Regions from separate parts of the Mesobacillus sp. ABV4_180 genome, predicted to be linked through region 3. Evidence: riboswitches for the same ligand, from Rfam matches in the RefSeq annotation. Region 3 holds a riboswitch; each other region holds the start of a gene.
The links. Region 3 has a riboswitch for cobalamin ahead of ACXAEA_RS13990 (acyl-CoA thioesterase). Riboswitches for the same ligand answer to the same signal wherever they lie in the genome.

Region 1 (5,284 bases), 2.7 Mb from region 3:
TCACTGATCAGCTTCCCTAGCGGGGTGGCAGTGCCTGCGTAGGAGATTAGTTCTCCCTGCTGGGTGGCGGCGATGCAGATGCTGTCTGTTGAAATGCCTGCAAACTGTCCGGCAGCAACCGGCGCGCTGCCTTCAAGCTCTTGCAATACACTGATTTTCGCTTCGGCCGCGGTCATCGCGCTCTGGATAAAAGCTTCTTCGGAAATCCTGCCATTGATGAACAGCCAGGTATTGATGTTTCGCGGGCTTTCTCGATGGGTGTTTCCAGCCGATACTATGATAAAAATCGAATGGCTACCCTCTTCAAAAAGCTGGTGAGATGCTGTTTCTGCCGGAACTGCCGTCATCATCCCGACTGTTTCGCTTGGCAGGAAACCGTTCTCCTGCAAATATTCTGCCATCTCCGCCTTATGGTCACTGCAGTCATACTCCATTGGGACAATCCTGTGCACAAACGAGCTGTGCCATCCAATCCCCGCTCCGGTGATTCCCGAAGACATCGTCCGCAATTTTACCGGTGATTGGAGGACAATCCGATCATGTCCAGCAACAATCAAACTTCCGTCTATTTTAAAATTGCTGCTCTCCTCCCCGTCCGTTTCTGGAACAAGTAAGAGTTGAGGCTTTGCAATCTCCGGATGCGGATGGTTTTTAATCTCTGTTTTATAAACCTTTTTAATCCGCTCTTCTTTTAAAACTTCCACAGGAGTGTCGACAATCAAGGTCTTGCCATTTTCCATCAAAAGAAGCCTGTCACAATAGAGTGACGCCAGGTTCAGATCATGGAAAATTGAGATGACCGTCAGATTCTCCTCTGCCGCCCACCTTTTCAAAAGATCCAGCAGTTCCTTTTGGAAGCTGAGATCAAGATGATTCGTCGGCTCATCAAGCAGGAGGATTTTTGGCTGTTGCGCCAGCGCCTGCGCGAGGAAGACTCTTTGCTTTTCACCGCCGGAGAGTTCAACGATCGATTTTTCCTGGAGATGAGTAATGCCCGTCTGTTCCATCACTTTCTGGACAATTTCCTCATCCTCAACACGCCAGCTGTTGAACCAGCCCTTCTGGTGCGCATACCGGCCTAGCGAAACAGTTTCTTTTACTGAATAAGGAAAGGCCTGTTCTGCGTGCTGAGGCAATACAGCCATCAGCCTTGCAAGCTGCTTTGGCGAGTACTCGGTCAAGTGACGGCCATCCAGCTGAATGGAACCCTTCCTGAAATCAAGAGCTCCGCTGATCATTTTTAACAGCGTTGTCTTCCCGCTGCCATTCGGGCCAAGGATGCCGAACAATTCCCCTTTGCCTACTTCGAAGGAAACCTCTTTCAGCACTTCGCCACCCGTATATCCGCCTGTTACATTTTTCACAGTAATCATCAGCCTGCACTTCTTTCCTTACGATTTCTCATTAAAATAAGCGCGAATACAGGTGCGCCGATCAAAGCGGTGATTACGCCGATCGGCAGTTCCGATGGCGCGATGACCGTCCGTGATAAAAGATCAGCTAAAATCAGGAAGCCGCTGCCGATCAATACGGATAACGGAAGCAAGTGGCGATGGTCTGGTCCCCACACAGTTCTAGTCAAATGCGGGATGACCAGCCCGACAAAGCCGATTGTCCCTGAGACCGCCACCGCAGAACCGGTTAATAGCGAGCCAGAGAGCAGAATCAATAACTTGCGGCGCTCCACATTCACACCAAGATGCTGGGCACGTTCTTCGCCAAAAGACATCGCATTCAGCTCCCTTGTGCTCGCAAGTAAAATTACTAAACCAATCAGAAAGAATGGAAAAATAATTTTAATATACTCCCAACCGCGCATCGAGACACTGCCGAGAAGCCAGCCGATGATTTGCCGGAGCTCCTCGCCGGAGAGGGCAATCATCAAAGAAATAAAAGATCCTAGAAATGAACTTAAAATAATTCCAGTCAATATGATCGTTTCAACCTTGAGCAGCCTGTCGACTCTCCGGGCAAAAAACAAGACAAACAATACTGTCGCAAATGCGAAAAGAATACTCAACACCGGCAAGGTAAAGATGCCAACAACCGGCAGTGAGATGCCGAAAAACAGGGTGATCACCGCACCGATTGAGGCTCCGGATGAAATCCCCAGTGTGTACGGATCTGCAAGTGGATTGCGCAGCAGCCCCTGGAATGCGGCACCGGCGATGGCAAGTGATGCGCCGACGAGTCCCGCCAGCAGCACACGCGGCAGCCTGATGTCCATGACAATGCTTGCATGCATCGGGTCGATTCCCTGTCCCTGTAAGCGGAAAATTTCAGCACCAATGATTTCAACAATTGCTGGTACTGGGATGGAAACCGTTCCGATCGAAATGCCAAGCAGCATGGAAGCAACCAAAAATGCCGCAGCTGCGATATACGCAAATCCTATATTATTTAAAAACGTCCGGGTAAATGGCTTTTGCAAGCTCCTCTGCTCCTTCAGCGAGCCTTGGACCTGAACGGGTAACGAGGTCTGAGTGGACATCGAATACCTGCTGGTCCTTGACCGCTTTTACATTATTCCAGCCCTGGCGTCCAAGAACCTGTTCAATCGGCTTTTCTGTATAATATCCATAGGTTGTCACAACGGCATCTGGATTACGCTCAACGATTGCTTCCTGGTCAACCTTGGCCCAGCCTTCCATATCACCTGCAGCATTTTTCGCGCCAATCAACCCAAGCATTTCATTGATGAATGTATTTTTGCCTGCTGTGTAAATTTCCGGCGCTGGTGATACCTCGACAAACACGGTTTTTTGTTCTTCCGGCTTGATTGCTTCAGCCTGTTTCTTCAGTTCAGCAAAACTGTCTTTCATTATGTTTACAAGTTCGTTGGCCTTTTCCTGCTCGCCGATCGCCTGGCCAATCATTTCGATGGATTCATAGACTTTTTCAAATGACTGTGCATCGTTCACGACGACAACATCGATCCCCGCGTCCTTCAATTGCTGAAGGCCAGCCTTCGCCGTGTCGGCGGTAGATTCATGTGCAAGCACAAGATCAGGCTTCAGCGAGATCATTTTCTCGATATTGAATTCCATTCCGCCGATTTTCTCCTTGGACATCGCTTCCTCTGGATAGTTGTCAAAGTCTGTGACGCCGACGATCGCCTCTCCGTTCTCGAGCGCATAAACGATTTCCGTGTTGCTCGGAATCAGAGATATGATTTTCTCAGGTTTTTCTTCAATGACAACTTCTTCATCAATCGCATCTTTTACAGTTACCGGGAATTCCGACTTTTGCTCCTGCGCTGCTTTTTCGCCTTCCGCTTTCTCTTGCTTTGCTTCAGTGCCGCATCCAGCAAGAATCATGGCAGCCGCCATCATCATTAATAATAATTTTTTCATTTGCTTCTCCTCCAAATTGTTCTTTTATATAACAAAAAACATCTCCACCTGAAGGGGAGATGTCCGAGTAAGCAAATGTTTTTATCAAAATAAAAGACATAGAGCCTGTCGGCACCTCCCTATCCTCGTAGGTTTTCTGGCGCAATGAACAGGCAGGTCTCCTGGCTCATGGTCAATGCTTGCTGCGCCTTCCCATACATTTGTACAGTGGCCTGATGCAGCTTGCTCCCATTTACAGTGGCGGGACCGCGTTGGATTTTCACCAACTTCCCTTTTAAGTCTTGTTATAAAAGACACCCGATTCATTCGATATGTAATTTTCCGCTAAATCCAATTATACACGATGCGCGAAAAATTGCTTCAAAATTATTGATCATTTCGACATTTTTTTGCAATTTCATATTCAGCATTTTGACGAATATTCTCGATTTCATTCTTGAGCATTTTGACGAATATTCTCGATTTCATTCTTGAGCATTTTGACGAATATTTCCGATACCATTATTCAGCATTTCGACAAACTTTCCCGATCCTGAAAGGTCATTGAGCAAGCAGGCTCCATTCTTTCAGCTTTTTATCAAATACCAGCCTTCCGTCCGGGGTGTTTCGGCTGGCTTCTCTATACTCATCATACATATCATCCATATTGGCAAAATCGCCGATGATCCAGATAGGAATTTCGATCCTGCTGCGGTTTTGCTGGATATTTTTCAGCGAAAAGACCGCACCTTCCTTTAAAGCAGGGGTCAGTGTTTTCAAGATTTCCTTGCTGACTGAAGGATAGGATTTCTTTTTTCTGATTCCGAGCAAGGTTTTCTCTGGCTTCAATTCGCCAAGTTTTCCAGAAAGGACATTGCCAAGCATCCGGAAAAAGTCATTGAAATTCCGATAATACGTTTTATTGAACCAGCCATCTTCATGGGCAAGGTACACAAAACGGTTATTAAGCTGGTTATAGAATGGCAGCTTAAGATGGTGCTTGATATGGCCAAGATAAAGGACTTCGGCTATTTCGTGGGCTGACAGCACATTCAGCGCTTCCAATTCCTCGAAATCGATCCAGCAAAAATCGCCGTAGGCATGAACATTGTCGGCGATCAGCTTTTCGACACCATCTTCTGGAACATAATCAAACAAAGTATGTCTGTTGAACTCGCCATCCTCATAGCGGTGCTTCAGCAGCAGCAAGTGATTGAGCGAATCAGACAATGACCTGGCAAATTCAAAGAATTCAATTCCATACGAAAGAACATATTGATCACGGTCGTTCAAATGGACATATAACAAATCCCGGCTATAAGGATGGTTCTTTTTCAAGGGCGTTAACCTCCCGGACAAATTCTGGGTGTAAATTGACAGCGGGTGAGCTGCTTCCGTACAAAATGACGCTCATTCCATTCTAACAAAAATAAGCAAAAATATCTTATACAGACTCCCCAAAAACAACATTATTATGAACCAAAATAATCCCGCTGTGCCAAAGAAACTAATGGACCTGTTCATTCGTCTATATTAGATAGAAGCATTGTAAGGATAAATTTTCTTTGATAGCATAAAAATGTAAAAAAAGAGCCAGACAGGGTGTTGATAGATGAATAAACCTTTAAAAAAACATGAACGGTTTGATTGGACACTGACATTGATTTTGCTGCTGCTTTTTCTGGCAAGCTGCATGGCGATTTACAGTGCCCAAAAAACTGGACAATACGGACAGAACTTTTTATTCAAGCAAATCTTTTGGTACGGCGTCGGTGGCGGAATTATTAGTGTTGTCATGATGTTCGACAGCGACCAGTACCGCAAACTTTCGTGGTCTATGTACGGCTTTGGAATATTCCTGCTTGTTTTTCTTCATTTTGCCCCTTCGAGCATCGCTGAAGAAAGGAATGGCGCAAAAAGCTGGTTTTTCATTGATCCATTCGGTTCGATCC
Region 2 (5,284 bases), 140 kb from region 3:
TTGACAGGCGTCTAATTTTTAAATCATATTGTTGTGCAATAAAGTCTCAAACAATAACACTGTCTCGAACGTAGCCAAATAATCAACTATTTCGTAGTCAGTATGCTCATGTTGATATCCTGCTGACAAGTTGACTGAGGGTATGCCATATTGGGCAAACACTTTAGCATCGCTTACTCCACCTGGGGTTGTCTGCCAATCTTCCATGCCAGCTAGTTTGCCTGCCTGTTCGAATAGTTTCCCGAAATCTTCAGAGCAGAATGCGAAACCTGCATTAGAAGTCACGATATCTCTATTGCCTCTTCGGTCAATCACTATCGCTGCATCAACATCCTCAATGAAATCCATGTTGATTTCACGTGATCCGCGGCATCCGATTTCTTCTTCCACTGTGAATGCAACTTTTATCGTTCCATGGAAATTGGTTTTTCGCACTCTTTTCAAAATGGATAGGATAGCGGCGATTCCTGCACGGTCGTCTGCACCTAGGATTCCTTCCGAGCTGCTTAAAGTGGTGCCTTCTTCCATAATATTTCGATCAGCTGAAATTTTCTCCACTGTATCCATATGAGCAGAAAGGAGGATGGTTGGGCCGGTTCCGCACTCCATATACCCTAGTAGATTTCCTTTTTTATCAATGAATGAATGGTCGAGAACACGATGTAATTTGTTTTTTAATGTTAAGCGAATGGCCCTTTCATCTGTACTTGCACCTGGAATATTGAGTAATTCGATCAAATCAGTTTTAAAGTGTGCGGCTTGAAGTTCCTTGATATAGCAGGGATTTTTATGAAGTCGATAAAGATTCTCTGCTAACTCAAGTAAGAGTATTTGATTGCCTTGATGATAATCAAAGCGTACATTCTTTCCGTCAATTCTGCATTTCAAACTTGGTGGAACTGCAGCCTTTAATAGGTCAATTTGATTGCTGTTCGGGAATTTTTTAAGAAAAATGTGTGCAGGTCTTTTCCCGTGTCCATCACATGAACCAAACGTATGAATGCCTAACTCATTTAACCAGCGAACGACTCCGCGGATATAAGGGTCAATGTCCGTTAGCGGCAATTCTCCTCCGGCCGGGTCAATCAGCATTCCTGGACCAGGAGAGTTAATCTCTTGGCTGGCATCATGTATTGCTTTAATCATGTCTAAATCGTTCATTTCTTCTTTTAATGATTGTGCCGCGGTTTTAAGATTGATTAATAATTGTGCAGCAGTTCCTTGAGGTGAGTTGTAGAAATCGTCCTTTTGTAAACCATGTCTTGCTAATAAAATGTTATTCTTCATTCAAAATCATCTCCCATTTGTTTTTGTAAGCTTAGTTTAGCAAGCGTACTGTGACACGGTGTCACAGCAGGAAAGAAGGATTTTGGATACATAAGTGGAAATTTATATTGAGGTGAAACACGATGAACGGAAGAGAGAGGGATGTGCATCCTCTGGATGAAGAAATGCGGTTAAAGAACGATTTAATGGAGGCAAGGAAGGAGAGAGATCGAGAAAGGCAAAGATTGATTGAAAAGAAAATCGTCAAGCTCTATGTCTCCCAGGCAGAATACTTCAAAATGGCCGAAAAGCCGGATCCTTATATAGCAACAAAGTATCTGAAGAAAGCTATCCGGATTCGGGCTGACCATCCTGTTGCCAATTACCGGCTGGGTTATCTGTTTTACCGGAAGAGGGAGTACACTAAAGCCATCCTTCACTTTGGAAAGGCACTGGACGGAAGCGAGACAGAGGGACTAAATGATACGCAAACCCTTCTTGCGAATATGTTTTTGGTGAATTGCGGCATAAGAATCGCGAAAGAATCTATCCTGGAAGTTCAGAGTATCGAAGAGAATCTGTATTCCGATCTGGAAAAAGACAGGATCGAAAAATATCGGAAAGAAATTCTTGTTTTAGATGAAGATGTATTTGAGAGAATGTTTTATAAAAAAATTGAAGATGGAATTGCTTCCAGAATTAATGAAGATGAATTTAGTTCTTATCATCCAATGAGAAAGCAGATTGTATTGAAAATCTCGGACCAAGGCAGGGAAATCATTTTTCCGGGCGGATTGAAATATAGTTTGAGCCCAGTTGCTTTCAATATTTTTTACGCATTATTAACAACAAGCGAGTTTTTAACCTATCGAGATTTAAAACAAAAAAGCGAGCTGGAAGTGAATGAAGACAATATACGCCAACTAATCAGCCGTTACTCCAGAAATATTCCTGTATGGAATGAATATTTTCAATCTGCAAGTGTAGTGAATCCGGAAACGAGCAGGCAAGTGGCAGCCTATAAGTTAGCTGAAGGGGTCCGATCCTCCATTTTATGCAGAGGGGATGAGGAGCTGCCGGGGGTTTATGCATGAGGAATGAAAATCAAATAATATAAGGACGTTTCATAAAATTATGCAAAAAATGGTACTCGATACCACACTATCCAAAACGAGAGGGAAGAAAAATCCTTTGCATATTCTTCTCTTAACGGAGGATCTTGCTTAATAGCTAACAATATGAATACAAACGGCTCGGCCTATCTTCCATTTTGAGGTGACAATTATTGGATAATGTAGAAACGATTAATTTAGTACCTAATTTTTTATCTTTTTATCAAATGGCAAATAACCTGATATTGATAATGAGAGAAGATGGGCTCTCTGGAAGGAATATTATAACTTTGCTGCTGTTCCTCCTGGAGAGTAGGAGAGAACACTAGCGAGGAATTTGCTGGACTCAACTTGGGAAAATTATGCTGGTCATTTGTCGTTTATTGAGGCATGGAAACCAAATGAGGAGAAAGTTAGTCATTACTTAAAAGAAGTTAAAAAGTTGTTTGGGTATGAGCAACCGATTCATTTAGTTGTTGTTTATTTCGTAGGGGGATTCGAACATAATCCTTTTGTTGCACCCTATGACGAGAAACGTTTGGCACTTTGTCTTCCAATTGAGAATGGAGATTCAGATATTTTTCTTTCACGCGAACTGACACATATCGTACATAAACAAACCGCAGAGAGGGAACGAACGATTGCCTCAACGATCTTACAGGAAGGATTAGCGACTCAAGTAAGCAAGTATTTTGTTCCTGGACATCCAGATGAATTATATCTTGAACATAAAAAAGGTTGGCTTCAATCTTGTAAAGAAAACAGAGTGAAAATCATGAATGGAATCGTTCCTTTTTAGAAGATAGTTCTTCAAAAGCGGTAACAAAGTTTACATTCGGGAATGGAACCACTAACTATGAGAGGGAAGCATATTATGTTGGTTGGGAATTTGTTGGATTGCTATTAGCACAAGGGGTAACTTTTAAGGATATGGCTAGTATTCAAGAAAAGGATATTCTAAGTTATGTACGAGAATTTTTCCATGTTAACTCTAAAAGATAGAGCCTGTAAATGCGTAGGCTCTATGTCATTTATCATCTTTCACAAGCATAAATTATCCTTATCCCGGTCGTCTTTGATTGATAAGCCAGGTGGGTGGAAGGTACACCGTTAGGGTACACTTTCCTTAATTCAATGAAGTTTGTGAAGTATTATGGCTGGCTGTTTGATGAAGGTGCGGTTGTGTTTTGAGCCGGCAAAATTACCTTGCATTCAAGTCGTAGTGATATGAGGATCCCCCATAATCAGGTGAAGAATCTCAAAATGGCTACCTAAAAGCTAAATAAAGTAATAATCCCACCTGGGGAAACTTTTCCATCGGTGAGTTGATTACCATTCCACATAAAAATTTTTCGGGAATTTTATACAAATCATTCCTTCTGTCGACATTGTTTGTGTATAATGAAATTCAGCGGAAAATTTTATACATTAAGAATCTGGTGTCTTATAAACGGCTTGGCCGTTTATAGACTTAATAGGGAAGTTGGTTAAAATCCAACGCGGTCCCGCCACTGTAAATGGGAGCTTCAAGCAAATGCCACTGTACTAAGTATGGGAAGGTGCTTGAAAGCTATGACCATGAGCCAGGAGACCTGCCTGATTCTTCGCGCCACAACCTACGAGGATAGGAGGTGTTTGGAAGGATTCTGGCTTTTTGTTAGAGGAACCGATACAAACATCTCCATGTACATTATGGAGGTGTTTTTTTAGTTTGATAGACTGATAGTTCATAGGATACGCGTAATGAAAGTGTTTGCAGACAAGCATGAGTGTAATGATTAATTAAGATTTGAAAAGATGATTCGGAGGAATGAGAGATGAAGAAGTTTAATGCATTTTTAGTTGCGCTTTTATTAACAGTTTTTGCGCTGGCAGGATGCAGTAGCCCTGATCAGCAAAAGGTAGATACTGCATCGAAGAATGAAACAGCAAAGCAGGTAGAAACGAAATTCCCTGTCACAGTCACTGACGCTATGGAACAAAAAGTCAACATTGAAGCGAAGCCTGAAAAAATCGTTTCCCTGATGCCGAGTAACACGGAAATTGCTTATGGGTTGGATTTGGGAGAACAAATTGTTGGCGTCTCTGATTTTGATAATTATCCAGAAGAAGCAACAAAAAAAGAGAAGATTGGCGGAATGGAATTCAATGTTGAGAAGATTATTTCTTTAAAGCCTGATCTTGTCCTGGCACATGAATCCAGTGCGCAAACTGGCAAAGCTGGACTACAGCAGCTAAGAGATGCGGGGATTGCGGTTCTTGTCATTAACGATGCTGCAAAATTCGAGGAAGTATATGAAACAATCAGTTTGATTGGTACCGCTACAGGTAAGCAGGAAAAAGCGGAAACGTTAATAGCTGATATGAAGAAGAAAGTGGAAGACATCAAAACAAAAGCCCAGGCTATTCAAGAGAAAGACAAAAAAACGGTGTTTGTTGAAGTATCACCAGCGCCAGAACTTTATGCCCCTGGCAAAAATACCTTCATTGATGAAATGCTTCAGATCATCAATGCAAAAAACACGGTAACAGAGGAAGGCTGGCCAAAGATGGAAACAGAGGCGATCATTAAAAGCAATCCACAGGTGATCGTCACGACTCATGGATACTATACGCCAGACCCTGTTGAAAATGTAACAAGCCGTGAAGGCTGGCAGAATATCACCGCTGTAAAAGAAAATCGTGTAGTCGATGTCCATTCTGATAAGGTTACGCGTACGGGACCGAGGCTGACAGAGGGAGTAGAGGAGCTTGCAAAAGCTGTTTACCCGGACATTTTTAAATAATGAGTTCTTCGCCAGTGAAATTCCCGCTTCCCAGTCAACGTTGTTTCCTGAAATTCTTTCAGAAGGAGCAGAGCAAGTGATTATTGGTCAAGGGCTTCTACAAAGTTCTGAAGAGTTCGT
Region 3 (5,284 bases):
ATCAGGTGCGGTGACTGGAATCCGGTAATCTTTTTTCTCCTCGGAATACTCGAGCCTGAAAATCGGGTCAATGCTTGCAGTGGAACCGGCAAGAATGGACGTAGACGAGTTTGGTGCAACCGCCATTAAATAACCATTCCTGATGCCATTTCGCTTGACTTCCTCACGTAAAGCCGACCACTTTCCAGACAAATAATCCCTCTTGGCAAAATAATCCCCAGTTGACCAATCCGAGCCATCAAAATACTGATAAGACCCTTTCTCTTTCGCCAGTTCGCAGCTTGCCTTGATTGTCAAATAGGCAATTTCTTCATATAAGGTGTCGCAGTAGTCAACAGCTTCCTCACTTTCCCACTTCACTCCTTTTAACGCCAAAAGGTGATGCCAGCCAAAGGTTCCAAGCCCTATGCCTCGGTAGTTCCTGTTTGTGATCTGAGCTTGCAGAACAGGAATCTGATTCATATTAATCACGTTATCAAGCATTCTGACCTGGATCTTGACGACTCTTTCCAGAACTTCGTCCATCACACTTTTTGCCAGTGAGATGGAGGATAGATTGCAGACAACGAAATCGCCTGGCTTTTTACTGATGATGATCTTTCCGTCATCGATCTTTTCCTCTTCAACAACCGTCGGGCTCATATTCTGGGCAATTTCTGTACAAAGATTGCTGCAGTATATCATTCCTTTATGGTGATTGGCATTGTACCGGTTCACGGTATCACGGTAAAACATGTATGGTGTGCCTGTCTCAAGCTGAGAGACCATGATCGATTTGAATATTTCGATTGCCGGCACGACTTCGCGGGATAATTCAGGACTGTTCACACATGCCCAATATTTTTCCCGAAAAGAGCCCTCCCCCTGGACTTCATCAAAATAGTCCTCGAGAGAAAAACCCATCACCCTTCTTACTTCATGCGGGTCGAAGAGATACCAGTCCCTCCGTTTCTCTACCTGTTCCATAAATAAATCCGGGATACAGATGCCTGTGAACAAATCATGTGTTCTTTGGCGCTCATCTCCATTGTTCAATTTTGCATCCAGGAACGGGGAAATGTCCTTGTGCCAAACATCGAGGTAAACGGCAATCGCCCCTTGCCGCTGGCCCAGTTGATCGACAGAAACGGCTGTATTATTCAGCTGCTTCATCCAGGGAATCACTCCAGAGCTGATACCTTTAAAACCTTTGATATCACTTCCCCGGCTCCTGATTTTTCCCAGGTAAACGCCAATTCCGCCGCCATTTTTACTCAAAGTCGAGATATCGGTATTCGAGTCGTAAATGCTCCGCAGATCATCATCAACCGTATCGATAAAGCAGCTGGACAACTGGCCGTAGCTCTTTCCAGCGTTCGATAATGTCGGCGTTGCAACAATCATATATAAATTGGAAAGGGCCCAGTAAGCTTCCTCAATCAGCTCGCTTCGAACTTCCTTTGGCTCATTCACCATCAATGTCATCGCAATGATCATGAAGCGCTCCTGCGGCAGTTCGGCAACCGCTCCGGCCTGTGTCTTCGCCAAATACCTTTCGGCCATCGTTACAAGACCGATATATGTAAACAACTCATCCCTGGAAGGGTCGATCATTTTTTCAAACCGATGTATTTCCTCCCTCGTGTATTCCATCAGTAACCGCTCTTCATAAATACCTATAGTTGTTAATTTTTCGATCAAATTGTAAAAAGAACTGTATCCAGCTGACTGGCGAAAGCCTCCACCAAGCCTGTACAATTTTTTCAAGTAAATCTGTGCTGCCACGTATGTCCAGTCCGGCTCATCACGCGCAATCCTCTCCACAGCCATCAAAATCAGCATATTTTCCAGCTGTTCCTCAGACATATGTTTTAATTCAAGTGCTTTAAAAACCTTCTCTTTATAGCTTTTAAAATCCAAATCAGGAAATTTAGCTTCCATTTCGTCAATGACCTTGTTTTGCAGCTGTATGCTCATAGGTGAGATCCTCCATTTGAATTATTTCTCATTTCCATCCGTCTTCTTCTTCTTTCATCAGCTGTTTTCAATAGTTCCTTCTCTTCCTCTGTTTCTGGGATGACTCCTGCGACAGCTGCAGGCCGGCCACTTATGTCTTTTGCGACCATGGTAAGAATCGAAGTCGTAGTGAGCGTTTTCGTGTTGGTCTGCAGGTTTTCACTTTCTACTTTTACGAAAACCTCCATAGACGTCCTTCCAGTAGAGACGACGACAGCCTCTAGAGTCAGGATGTCTCCCACTTCGGCCGACGAAAGGAAGTTCACGGAATCGATCGAGGCTGTAACAACTGCCATTCTGCTATGCTTCATTGCAGTAATTGCGGCGATTTCATCAATATAGGACAGGACGGTGCCGCCAAAGATGGTGCCAAGGTGATTGGTATCAGGCGGCAGCACCAGGCGGGTTTGGATTGTTCTCGACACATTGGATGATATTGCGTTCATTTTTCAGGCTCCTTTTAGCAAAAATACTCCTGGAAAATAAGAAAAACCCATCTCGAAGGATGGGTTTAAGTCACGTTGATCTGCTGAAAGACAAGATGAGTCTGCCACTGGATCCACGTAATACCTTCCCAATTCCCGAAGAAGATAACACGAATAAAAATGGCAGGTCTCCTGACTTGTGCATCACTCTACTTTAAGGCCTTCCCATCTATTTTTTCAGACAGTGGTCTATCCTTATTTCGTCTGCACTTACAGTTGCGGGAACAGTTCTGGACTTTCACCAGATTCCCTATTAAGTCTTTTTCAGACACCATTTTTACTGGTATATTCAATATATAGTTTTCATTATTGACATAAACACAATATATCGTGTTATATTTCTAGATAATAAATCATTGCTACGGGAATTTCAACCATTATTTAAAAGAATGATAGAAACAAAATGCAGTGGCTTTGTAATCATCAATGAGGCACTTCAGTACAAAAATTCTTCCAAAATGATACAATAAGAAAAATCCTAAGTATGGCAGGTAAGATTATGATGAATTGGCAGTATGTCAGAAGAGTGAGTCTAAAAAAAGAATTAGTACCTTCGTTTCGTCAATATCCATTTAACCTTCCAAGCTTTAAAGCTTTGGACGAGCTTGAATTGCACCCAAAGGTTACATTCTTCATCGGTGAAAATGGCATGGGGAAGTCAACGCTGCTTGAAGCTGTTGCAACCGCTCTCGGTTTCAATCCCGAAGGAGGCTCCTTTAACTTCAACTTTTCAACCTTCGACTCTCATTCGGATTTGGGGAACTATTTGAGAGTTGTGAAGGGAGTTGAAAAACCTAAGGACGGGTTTTTTCTGCGCGCTGAAAGCTTTTATAATGTGGCTTCCAATATTGAAGAAATGGACCAGGGATTAGGCGGTCCGAAAATTATCGATTCCTTTGGCGGCAAATCTCTTCACGCACAATCCCATGGCGAGGCATTCTTTTCGACCTTCATTCATCGCTTTCGCGGGAACGGCATCTACATACTGGATGAACCGGAAGCTGCCCTCTCCCCATTGCGGCAAATGTCAATGCTGACTAGAATCCATGATTTGGTGAAAGAAAATTCACAACTCATCATTGCCACCCACTCACCAATCATTATGGCCTATCCTGATGCAGCGATTTATGAATTCAGTGAAACTGGGATTGAACAACGGAAACTGGAAGAAACAAATCATTATCAAATCATGAAACAGTTCTTCGATGACCGTTCGCGGATGATCCATCATTTATTAAGTGATTGATATTTTATAGATAATCTAGGGGGAAGCAAAATGTACAGCAGCGGACTTATCCTTGAAGGTGGTGGCATGAGAGGTGTCTACACCGCAGGAGTATTGGAGTATTTCATGGAGAATGACTTGTATTTTCCTTATGTCATCGGTGTCTCTGCAGGGGCGTGCCAGGGCTCATCCTATGTTGCCAGGCAGCCGGGACGCAACAGGCAGGTAACGATTGATTATGTAAGTCACCAGGACTATATTTCTTATCGGAATCTGCTTGTAAAGAAAGAACTATTTGGCATGGATTTCATTTTTGATAAACTCCCGAATGAGCTGGTCCCATTCGATTTTGATACGTTCAACTCTGCTGCTGAGACCTTCCTCGTCGGCACAACGGACTGCAAGACGGGTGAACCGGTTTATTTTAACAAGAATGATGTGCCGGACGATTTCTTAAAAATCATCAGGGCATCCAGCACACTTCCTTTCATGGCGCCAGCAATCGAGTTCCAGGGCAGAACGCTAATGGACGGCGGGATTGCCGACCCGATCCCGATCAGAAAATCCCAAACTGACGGGGTGCTGAAAAACGTTATCATCCTGACAAAACCAAAGGGATACAGAAAGAAGAAATCTTCTTTCTCCTGGCTTCCACGATATGTTTATAAAGAGTACCACGGGCTCAATAACGCCCTTGAAACCCGTTATAAATCGTATAATGAGACGCTTGATTACATAGAAGAGCTTGAAGCAAAACAGGAAGTATTCGTCATTCGCCCTACGCAAAATTTGAAAGTCGGCCGCGTCGAGCGCAACTCGGTAAAACTGACTCAAATGTATGATCTCGGGTATGAGGATGCGAAGCAGAGTTTTCATCAAATGGACGATTGGCTGAAAAAATGACGGAGGGAATCAGCATGGTTTTGGATGATGCTTTAGAAACGATTGCAAACAGCCTCAAAAAGGACCACAGAGTCAAGGCGATTTTTGTAAAAGGGTCAGTGGGACGCGGCGAACATGACGAACATTCTGACCTGGATCTTTATTGCCTGGTCGATGAAGCCGATCTGGAGGATTTTCTTAAAAGTAAAATTCACCATTTAGAGTCTTATGGCCAATTACTCTTTCATGATGATATCTTTATCGTGGCACCGCAGATTCTCGCAGTCTATGAAAATATGCTTCATGTCGACTTGTTCACCGTAACCGAGCAAACCTTCATCGAAAAGGACTTTTTCAAGGTCATCTACGATCCGGACCAACGGCTCGAAAAATACAAAACATCGCAAAACCTGAGATTGTCTTCAGCTGAATTTCAGGATTGTGTTGATGACACCGTATGGTTCCTTTTTCAATACATGAATTCAAACGCGCGCGGGAATGATCTTTGGTCCGTGAATATGCTGCACAATGTCATGTCACATGTATCAAAAATATTGCTTCATCGCTATAATCCAGAAAGAGCTCAGCTGGGGTTGAAAACAATCGAAACAGCTCTGCCTCGAGAGCTGGTGGATGAGATTCGTCAAATCTATGAAAATATTACTCCGGTAAAGCATCGCAAGGCTGTGATTCTAAT

Region 1: linked by a shared signal. The riboswitch ahead of ACXAEA_RS00475 (ABC transporter substrate-binding protein) and the one ahead of ACXAEA_RS13990 (acyl-CoA thioesterase) in region 3 are both predicted to bind cobalamin.
Region 2: linked by a shared signal. The riboswitch ahead of ACXAEA_RS13300 (helical backbone metal receptor) and the one ahead of ACXAEA_RS13990 (acyl-CoA thioesterase) in region 3 are both predicted to bind cobalamin.

Annotation. Positions count from the first base shown of each region.
Region 1 covers NZ_JBSWTJ010000001.1:89,541-94,824, forward strand. Annotated here, with positions in the region: gene ACXAEA_RS00465 (heme ABC transporter ATP-binding protein) at 1-1,373, opposite strand, end outside; gene ACXAEA_RS00470 (FecCD family ABC transporter permease) at 1,373-2,431, opposite strand; gene ACXAEA_RS00475 (ABC transporter substrate-binding protein) at 2,397-3,353, opposite strand; cobalamin riboswitch at 3,488-3,669, opposite strand; gene ACXAEA_RS00480 (hypothetical protein) at 3,894-4,670, opposite strand; gene ACXAEA_RS00485 (FtsW/RodA/SpoVE family cell cycle protein) at 4,945-5,284, shown strand, end outside.
Region 2 covers NZ_JBSWTJ010000001.1:2,599,225-2,604,508, reverse strand. Annotated here, with positions in the region: gene ACXAEA_RS13315 (M20/M25/M40 family metallo-hydrolase) at 19-1,287, opposite strand; gene ACXAEA_RS13310 (tetratricopeptide repeat protein) at 1,410-2,360, shown strand; gene ACXAEA_RS13305 (hypothetical protein) at 2,716-3,177, shown strand; cobalamin riboswitch at 3,799-3,992, shown strand; gene ACXAEA_RS13300 (helical backbone metal receptor) at 4,196-5,164, shown strand; gene ACXAEA_RS13295 (adenosylcobinamide amidohydrolase) at 5,130-5,284, shown strand, end outside.
Region 3 covers NZ_JBSWTJ010000001.1:2,739,739-2,745,022, forward strand. Annotated here, with positions in the region: gene ACXAEA_RS13985 (ribonucleoside-diphosphate reductase subunit alpha) at 1-1,956, opposite strand, end outside; gene ACXAEA_RS13990 (acyl-CoA thioesterase) at 1,953-2,441, opposite strand; cobalamin riboswitch at 2,586-2,771, opposite strand; gene ACXAEA_RS13995 (AAA family ATPase) at 2,980-3,726, shown strand; gene ACXAEA_RS14000 (patatin-like phospholipase family protein) at 3,757-4,608, shown strand; gene ACXAEA_RS14005 (nucleotidyltransferase domain-containing protein) at 4,623-5,284, shown strand, end outside.